One region of the Paraburkholderia agricolaris genome, then DNA from elsewhere that is predicted to be linked to it. Evidence: riboswitches for the same ligand, from Rfam matches in the RefSeq annotation. Region 1 holds a riboswitch; each other region holds the start of a gene.
The links. A riboswitch is a leader RNA that binds a small molecule or an ion and turns the genes downstream of it on or off. The one in region 1 is predicted to bind cobalamin.
Positions count from the first base shown of each region.

Region 2: another riboswitch for cobalamin. It lies ahead of GH665_RS33890 (TonB-dependent receptor domain-containing protein); the one in region 1 lies ahead of GH665_RS10010 (HoxN/HupN/NixA family nickel/cobalt transporter).
Region 3: another riboswitch for cobalamin. It lies ahead of cobW (cobalamin biosynthesis protein CobW); the one in region 1 lies ahead of GH665_RS10010 (HoxN/HupN/NixA family nickel/cobalt transporter).
Region 4: another riboswitch for cobalamin. It lies ahead of cobG (precorrin-3B synthase); the one in region 1 lies ahead of GH665_RS10010 (HoxN/HupN/NixA family nickel/cobalt transporter).

Region 1 is NZ_QPER01000001.1:2,212,952-2,215,150, forward strand. It holds gene GH665_RS10005 (DUF2946 domain-containing protein) at 1-81, opposite strand, end outside; gene GH665_RS10010 (HoxN/HupN/NixA family nickel/cobalt transporter) at 286-1,341, opposite strand; cobalamin riboswitch at 1,377-1,522, opposite strand; gene GH665_RS10015 (alpha/beta fold hydrolase) at 1,859-2,199, opposite strand, start outside.
Region 2 is NZ_QPER01000002.1:2,818,209-2,820,407, forward strand. It holds gene metE (5-methyltetrahydropteroyltriglutamate--homocysteine S-methyltransferase) at 1-746, shown strand, start outside; cobalamin riboswitch at 815-1,016, shown strand; gene GH665_RS33890 (TonB-dependent receptor domain-containing protein) at 1,365-2,199, shown strand, end outside.
Region 3 is NZ_QPER01000002.1:2,048,805-2,051,003, forward strand. It holds gene cobN (cobaltochelatase subunit CobN) at 1-78, opposite strand, end outside; gene cobW (cobalamin biosynthesis protein CobW) at 85-1,185, opposite strand; cobalamin riboswitch at 1,381-1,660, opposite strand; gene GH665_RS30515 (cobalamin biosynthesis protein) at 1,810-2,199, shown strand, end outside.
Region 4 is NZ_QPER01000002.1:1,771,616-1,773,814, forward strand. It holds gene cobG (precorrin-3B synthase) at 1-1,218, opposite strand, end outside; cobalamin riboswitch at 1,302-1,480, opposite strand; gene cbiE (precorrin-6y C5,15-methyltransferase (decarboxylating) subunit CbiE) at 1,565-2,199, shown strand, end outside.

The DNA of each region.
Region 1 (2,199 bases):
AACCGTTGGCGCAAGCGTGCTCATCAGGATCGCAAGCAATCCGAGCAGGTTGCCAATCTTCAGGAGGCGCGAGCGAAACATGCTGAGGACGGAGCACGCAGACAGGTAAGAGCGAGGCGCTGATTATGCCACGCGGCTATTCAGCCAAAGATACAAGGTTTCACATGTCCAATGTAGCGCTATTACTAATTTTAATGTGGGGTTACAACCGGCTTACGAGTGTGTGAGGTCACGCGTTCAATGCGGTCAGTCCGCTCGAATCCAGAGGCGGACTGACGCGTGCCGTTAGCGGCTTACTTCCAGTTCGTCGAAACGCTTTGCCCGATAGATCAGGACTGATGTAACCCAGCTGAGAACGAAGATGCCGATGATGATGTAGCCGAGGGTTCCGAAATTATCATTGAGCGTGCCGATGGCATCCCACACCGGACCTTGCAGCTTCAACTGGTCGGCGATCAGCCCCAGCGCTTCGATACCGCCGATCACAACCGCCACGATGACCGACACCAGCGTGATGGTCATGTTGTAGTAGATTTTGCGGATCGGTTTCAGGTAGGCCCAGCCGTAGGCGCCTAACATCAGGTGTCCGTCAAGCGTATCGATCAGCGACATGCCGGCGCTGAACAGGACGGGAAACACCATGATCGCCCACGGAGAGAGACCCCTGGACGCCTGGGTTGCGGCGATCCCGAGCAATCCGATTTCGGTTGCCGTATCGAATCCCAGGCCAAACAGGAAGCCCAGCGGGTACATGTGCCAGCTGCGCGTAATCAGGCGGAACAGCGGGCGAAAGAGCCGGGACAAAAACCCGCGATCCGCCAGCAGCATGTCGAAATCGTCTTCGACATATTTGCCGCCGCTTCTGACGTGACGCCACGCGCTATAGATCGACTTGAGAATGATCAGATTCATGAGCGCGATCGCGAACAGAAACAGCGCCGACACCAGGGTTCCGACGATTCCGCCAATTTCCTTGTAGTGATCGAAACGCGTTTGCATGGCGGACGCAGTAATCGCAACGGCGACGGACGCGAGCACGACAACCGTTGAATGGCCAAGCGAAAAGAAGAAGCCCACTGCCACAGGCCGCTTCTTTTCCTGCATCAATTTGCGCGTGACATTGTCGATTGCGGCGATGTGATCGGCGTCGACGGCATGACGCAATCCGAAACCATAGGCCAGCAGCGCGGTTCCGAGCAGCAGCGGATGGTTGCGGAATGCCACGACGGCCCAGATCCACGCGAGCACGTTGATCGCGATTAACAGGCTGTAGATACCGAAGAGCTTGCTTCGCACCTCCGTACTCGAGTCACTGAAAACTTTTGCAAACTGAGAAATCATCGGTTAGGTCCTTGGGAGGAGCGCGTCCCATTTGAGGTAGAAGCAGGGCGACAAGAGGTCTGACTCCCGGTTCGGCAATCGTGAAACTGCCCAACCGGATACAGCGGCGCGACCGTGCCGGATTCTCACCGGCTTCACTTTCCGTCCTGACAAGGTGATGCCTGACGCTTATACAATGCGCGCGCGTCGAGCGGCAAGTATGGTTTGTGTCGTAATCGATATTCGTGCATCCCGCATCCGCTTTTGTCTGAGAGTTTGAGAAACATGCACAAGAGTCATGCCACCTTCGATCCAAACAGCCGGAGAATGCCGTTGCCATGGGGATTTCAGCCGATCCTGCAAACGATCCCATGTGCTGCCGGCATGCACCTGTCTGGCGCAACATGCGCAACGGCTGGGCCTGGGCGTCATGGCGGTGCATGCGGATGCAGAATCGTTTACGCCGGGGCGCTTATCCGGCATCCGCAAGACGGTTCGCCGCGAGGCAAACGCACAAGGGCGGGCAGCACCTCGGTCTTCATTGCCCGGTAGCCGTTCTGACGAACTCGGCCAGGTCGCGATTGAAACGATCGGGTTCCTCAATAAACGGCGCGTGGCCTGATTCAGCGTACACCTTGCTGACGATGCGAGGATTGAGCGCGGTGGCGCGGGCAAGCGTCGCGTGGGTATCGACCAGCGAATCCTTGCCGCCGTAGAGGAAGAGCAATGGCACATGCGCGTTGCCGAGACCCTCAGCGGCGAACACCGTCATCGTAGGGACTTCTCTTTGCATGTCCCAGGACGCCATCGCGGCGTTGGCGAGCAGCCGGGCGAATGTGTCGGCATCTGGCCGCCGGTTGAAGCAAAGTCCGACAAAGC
Region 2 (2,199 bases), on a different contig from region 1:
AGAACTACGGCTCGCAATGCGTCAAGCCGCCGATCATTTACGGCGACATCTACCGGCCCGAGCCGATGATCGTGGACGCAGCCTGTCATGCGCAGTCGTTGACCGACCGCCTGGTGAAAGGCGTACTGACCGGACCGGTCACCATGCTCGAATGGTCGTTTGTTCGTGACGACCAGCCGCGCTCAACCACGGCGCTCCAACTGGCGCTCGTCATTCGCGACGAAGTCGTGGACCTCGAAAAGGCCGGCATCCGCATCATTCAGATCGATGAGCCCGCCTTCCGCGAGGGCTTGCCGCTGCATAAGGCGGATTGGTCCGACTACTTCGACTGGGCGACCCGGGCCTTCAGGATTTCAGCGGGCGGCGTCTCCGACGCCACGCAGATCCACACCCATATGTGCTACTCGGAGTTCAACGACATTCTGCCGTCGATCGCCGCGCTGGATGCGGACGTGATTACGATCGAGACATCCCGCTCTTCGATGGAGTTGCTCGACGGCTTCGGCGAGTTCGCCTATCCGAACGGAATCGGACCCGGCGTATACGACACCCATTCGTCGCGCGTGCCGAGCGTCGAAGCCATGCAGCGGCTGCTCGAACGCGCATGCGAGGTCATCCCCGCCGAGCGTCTGTGGGTCAACCCCGACTGCGGCCTGAAAACCCGGGGCTGGCCGGAGACGGAAGCCGCCTTGTCCAACATGGTGCTGGCCGCCAGGGCACTGCGGCAAAGGCTCGCAACCCAGTAAGCCAGACGTAATAACAACAGGAAGCGTACCGCCAACGCCGTAGTGATTGACGGCCACCACGACGCATCGGTACGCTTCGCGCTGATGGTTCCCGTTACCGGGATCAAAAGGGAACGCAGTACGAGCAGCCATGCTCCGAATCTGCGGCTGCCCCCGCAACTGTAAGCGGCGAGTCCGTGCCATTCATGACCACTGGAGCAGAGCACCGGGAAGGTCGGCACGTGACATTGACCCGTGAGCCAGGAGACCTGCCATCGAACCGAGGTCTGCGCAGCCGCACCGGGCGGGGTGTCCCGATGTGCAAGCACCGCTCTTGAGCGGTCGCCCGCTGCAAAGACAGCCCAAGCCTCAGGATCTGTCATGTCCACTGCTGTTCAACCCGGTTCCCTACAAGGGGAACCTCGCGCTGGCGCGTCATCGCCATTGATAGCGCTTTCGCCGCCTTCAGGATTGCCGCCTGGCCTGGCTCGTTCGTCCCCTATCGCATGAAGCGCTACGACGAACTGGAAGCCTGTTGCGCCAGACGTTAAACCTTTGAACGCGGCTAAACGGCCTGCTGGCCCCCTAGCCCCGTAGCCCTCTACCCACAGAAATCTGCAAGAACGAACACATCTCATCATGAAGTTCCGCCAACTCATCATCACCTCCGCCCTGACCGTCTCGGCATGGCAGGTTGCACAGGCCGCGGACGGCACGTCGTTGCAGCAGCCGGAGCAGACTCCGGCAGAAACCACGCTGCCGAATATTCTCGTCAGCGGCGACACGCAACATCTGCCGCAATCGTTCGACCGACGCTTCGCCACCACTCAGGTCCTGACGCGCGCCGATCTCGACCGTCTGTCGCCAGCCGATCCGAGTATCACGCAGGCCCTCGCCACGCTGCCTGGCGTCACCATTTCGCAAAGCGGCGGACCAGGTTCTTCCGCCGCGGTCAGCATCCGGGGCTCGTCGGCCAGTCAGGTCGCGGTGTTTATCGACGGCATCCGGGTCGGTTCCTCGACCACCGGGCAAGCTGCGTGGGCCGATCTGCCAACCTCCGCGTTCGACCGCGTCGAGGTGATCTCGGGACCGGCGGCCGCCTCGTTCGGCGCGGACGCGATGGGCGGCGTCATACAGTTATTCACCAACCATGCATCCAATCAGCCGAATCGGACCACGGTCTCGGTAGGCGGCGGTTCGAACAAGACCTTCGACACACAGCTCCGCACGTCGGGCAGTATCCCGTCCACGGGTCCGCTCTCCGCACTCTCGGGGCTGACCTACTCGCTCGGCCTGCACGACTACAACACTGCCGGGATCGATGCGACCCAGCCGTACGCCTATGGTCACGAGGACGGCCGCAATCCGTACCACGCGCAGGACGTGGACGCGCGACTCGGCTACGCACACGACAACTGGTCGCTCTCCGCGTTCGCTCTGTATCACAAGTCCGATCTGTCGTACGACAATGCAG
Region 3 (2,199 bases), on a different contig from region 1:
GGCAGGCTGCTGATCGATACGGATCACGCCTTGCGTATCGTCGACAAAACCGCCCGGCGTGGTGCGCAGCAGATGCATGAGCGCTTACGCCTGTTGCGGCTGGACGCTCGCTGCGACGCCCAGGGCGGCGTCGAGTGCCTGTTGCAGCGCGGCCTGGTCGAGGTCTTCGCCGATCAGCACGAAGCGGCTTTGCAGACCTTCGCCCACTTCCCCGGCTTGCCAGCGGCGGTCGAAGTAACTATCGAAACGACGGCCCACGCCCTGGATCACGAGGCGCATCGCCGCGCCCGGCAGCGCAGCGAAACCCTTGACGCGGTAAATCGTGTTCGTTTCGACCAGCCCTTGCAACGCGGCGATCACCGCCTCACGCGACGAAACATTCGCCTGCACCACCACCGAATCGAACTCGTCATGGTGGTGATCGGCGTCGTCAGCCGAACCATGGTGATCGTGGCGCAAGTGGATCGTTTCCTCCGAGGCCGCTTCGAGACCCAGCAGCGTATGCAGGTCGAGCTGGCCCATCTGCGCGCGTACGATCTTCACCTGCGCCGGAATTTCTTCACGAATAAGCGCTTCGACCGAAGCCTGATGCGATTCGTCAAGCAGGTCGGTTTTGTTCAGAATCACCAGATCGGCCGCCGACAATTGATCTTCGAACAGTTCGTGCAGCGGCGATTCGTGATCGAGGTTTGGATCGGCCTTGCGCTGCGCGTCCACCGCAACCGGATTGTCGGCGAACTGGCCGCTCGCCGCGGCCGGCCCGTCAACCACGGTAACGACCGCGTCGACGGTAAAGCTATTCTTGATCTGCGGCCAGTTGAAAGCCTGCACGAGCGGCTTCGGCAACGCGAGACCGGAGGTTTCGATCAGCACGTGATCGATCTGCTCGCGGCGCTCCACCAGCTTTTCCATCACCGGGAAAAACTCTTCCTGCACGGTGCAGCACAGGCAGCCGTTCGCGAGTTCATACAGTTGGCCTTCGGTTTCGACGCCGTTTTCATCGCAGCCGATGCCGCAACCCTTGAGGATTTCCCCGTCGATGCCGAGTTCGCCGAACTCGTTGACGATCACCGCGATGCGCTTGCCGCCCGCGTTCTGAAGAATGTGCCGCAGCAGCGTGGTCTTGCCGCTGCCGAGAAAACCCGTGACGATGGTGACGGGAATCTTGCGCATTTGAATTTGCATCGTGAGGTCCATCCGTAGGAGTTGCAGGTGCACGCCGGCGCGTTTGCGCGTTTTGTCTGTATCGGTCATGCAAACGGGGCCGCGCCCTGCAGGCAATAACGATAACAATGGCAAAACACGGGGACGAACAACGGCGTTGCCGGGGCAACAGAAAACAGAAATGCGGTCATGAACGCACCGCCGCATCCCCGCGGGGTCGTTCTTCGTCGTCTGGCCGGTATCCGGGCTGGCGAAAGCGCCGCTTCCCCTTCCCGGACGAGTGGTTTCTCGTCCAGTGGTCATATGCCGACGCGGCCTTGCGCGTGGACATCGAAGCCGGCTCCGCGGCGCCAGACAATCAATCTGGAACCGCATTTCGCTTACCGTTGCGGGGGCAGCACAGGTTAGCCCGGTCCATGGCAGGTGGGCACCCTGTTTCCCGTTTAACTGCATGCGCACGAGCGCGCACACGAGCACCAAAGTGCGTGCGAGTTTAGGCCGAGAGCCCCATGCCGTCAAGGAAACACGGGGTGTAGCAGGGCCTTTTCGCCATGCCGGCGCGACCTGCCGTGTGCTATTGTATGCGCGCGTTGGGTGCCCGCCCCTACGGGCCGCCTGGACCACCGCAACTCTCGCAGACCCTTCATGAAAACACTCAGCATCGGCATCGGTTGTCGCTTGCACAGTTCGGCTGAGCAGATCGAAGCGGCTGTGCGCGCCACGCTCCGCTCGCATACATTCGGCGAAATCGCTGCGATTGCCTCGGTCGACACCAAAGCCCACGAAGCCGGTTTGCTCGAATTCTGCACACGCCACGCGCTGCCGCTGAAGTTGTTCAGCCGCGCGCAAATTGCGGCGATATCCGTGGACGATCCGTCGGCGGCGGTGCGCGAACATCTCGGCATAGACGGCGTCTGCGAGCCATGCGCGCTGCTCGCTGCGGCCGGCGCGTTCGATGTGGCCGATGTGGCCGATGCCCACAACACGCGGCTGCTCGTGCGTAAAACCGTACACAGTGGCGTCACGGTGGCGATA
Region 4 (2,199 bases), on a different contig from region 1:
ATTCGCCAGAAGCAGTGCATCGGCCTTGGTATCGGCGAGGCTTTTTGCGCAGCCCGTGGAACCGGCGCAGGCGATCAGGTGTGTAATCGGCTGCGCGGGATCGCAGGCGAGACCTAGCGCGTTCATTTCCGCGAGCACGGCGGCCGCATGGTTTGCTGCGATATCGGGCAGCAGGACGCTTTGCCAGGGCGTGATGCGCAGCGTGCTGTTGCCGTGCTGTTGGGAGAGTTTGGCGAGGCGGTGCAAGGTGGCGGCGTCGAGGCGTCCGAGAGGCGGTTGGCCGCCCGCGTGCTGCAGGCCCACGACGCGTTGAGCGTGCGCGCCGAGCCGCAGCGTGGCATCGGCAGGCGTGCCGCGTTGCCAGTGTGCGAGCGACGCGTCGCGTGACAGCGGGAAATCGATGTACTGACGAGCGTGCTGCAAAACGGCGTCGATGGAATGCGCGGTAAGCAGATGACGCATGCGCGTGGCATCGGCGGCGGCCAGATCGAGGAACGTATGCAGCAGCGCGCGAACCAGGCCGGTGACCTGCGTAGGCAGTACGGCGCCGAGGGCGCCAGGTTTCGCGTTCGTCTCTCCAGCGGGGCAACCGGCCAAGCCGAACACAAATCGCACGCCGTCATCGGCTTGCGTCGCCGCCAGCCAGACATCGTGCGGATGATCGACTCTCGCAAGGCGCTCGCCGCCGTCGAGCAATAGCGCGAATTTGGGCGACAGCGCCGCGAAACGCGCTTCGGTTTGCAGCAAGGCAAGCAGTTCGGTGCAAAGGGGCCGCGTGTCGAACAGTGCAAATGGATCGCGCCCGGCAGTCGGACTCACCATCACATTGCGCACGTCGTCCGCCGAAGTCGCGAGCAGCAAACTGGCAGCATCTACCGCAGCGTTGGCTGGAATCGGTCCGACAGCCGGTCCAAGGCCCGCGTCGACGAGTGCCGCGATCAGTGCCGTTTCATGCCCGCCTTGTACAGCATGCACGCCACGCACCTGCAGATTCGCGCGATTGGTCAGCTCGATTACACCGCTTGCATGCCGCGTGCTGGCCTCGGCGATCGCGATGGCCTGTGCGGCGCTCAACTCACCGCCGGGCAGTTTGATCCGGCAGATCCCACCGTCGCGCGCGGCGACGATGCGCAGCAGCCCCGGACACGCCGAAGGCCGCAGCGCGAGCGCCGCGTCGGGTAAAACAGTGGAGGGCGAAGCTTGATTCAAGACGGACACCGGGTTGAGCGTCGCGCGATGGCCCGAGCGCCGCCCTTACGGGCATTGCTGCGGCATCGGTACACCCCGCCCGATGGTGGCTGGCACGAACAGTCTGGCCGGCAGGTCTCCTGGCTGGCAGGTCATCGTCCGCCGCCGCCTTCCCGGTCGAACCAGTGGCGCGCAGCGCAGGCGGACTCGCTGCATACAGTTGCGGGGGCAGCCACAGCGACACTGTGTTCCCTCTTCGGCCCCGAAGGGCACCGGCGGCTGTATTATGCCTTTTTTCGAACAGCACAACGAGGCTGGACGCTTTGACCGGCGTGGCACAGCGCAATATTTGACGATACAGAATGAGGATGGATGCATGCCGGCGTGGCTGACTGTGGTGGGCATAGGCGATGACGGCTTCGCCGGTTTGGGGCGGCCCGCGCGGCGTGCTTTGCTGGAAGCGTCGGTGGTTTATGGCGGCGAACGTCATCTGGCGATGCTGCCCAGGCGTCTGGCTGCGCGCCGGACGGCATGGCCGAAGCCGTTCGATCTTGCACCTTTGCTGGCGGAGCGTGGTGGGCCCGTGTGTGTGCTGGCGAGTGGCGACCCGATGCTGTTCGGCGTCGGCGCCACGTTGGCGCGGCAATTGCCGACCGGTGAATTGCGGGTGCTGCCGGCGCCGTCGTCGCTATCGCTAGCGGCTGCACGGCTGGGCTGGCCGTTGCAGGATGTGGCCACGGTTTCGCTAGTGGGGCGGCCATTGCCGGCGCTGAATGCCCATTTGTACGACGGCGCACGCGTGTTCGTTTTGAGCGCTGACGGGCGTACACCCGCAGCGCTGGCTGAGTTGCTGAACGCGCGCGGTTTCGGCGCGACCCGGATGAGCGTGCTGGAACATTTGGGCGGCGACCTGGAGCGGTGTATCGACGGACGCGCCGACCAGTGGTCCGCGGGCGACGTGGCGGCGCTGAACCTGGTCGCGCTTGAATGCCGTGCAACGGAAGGCGCGCC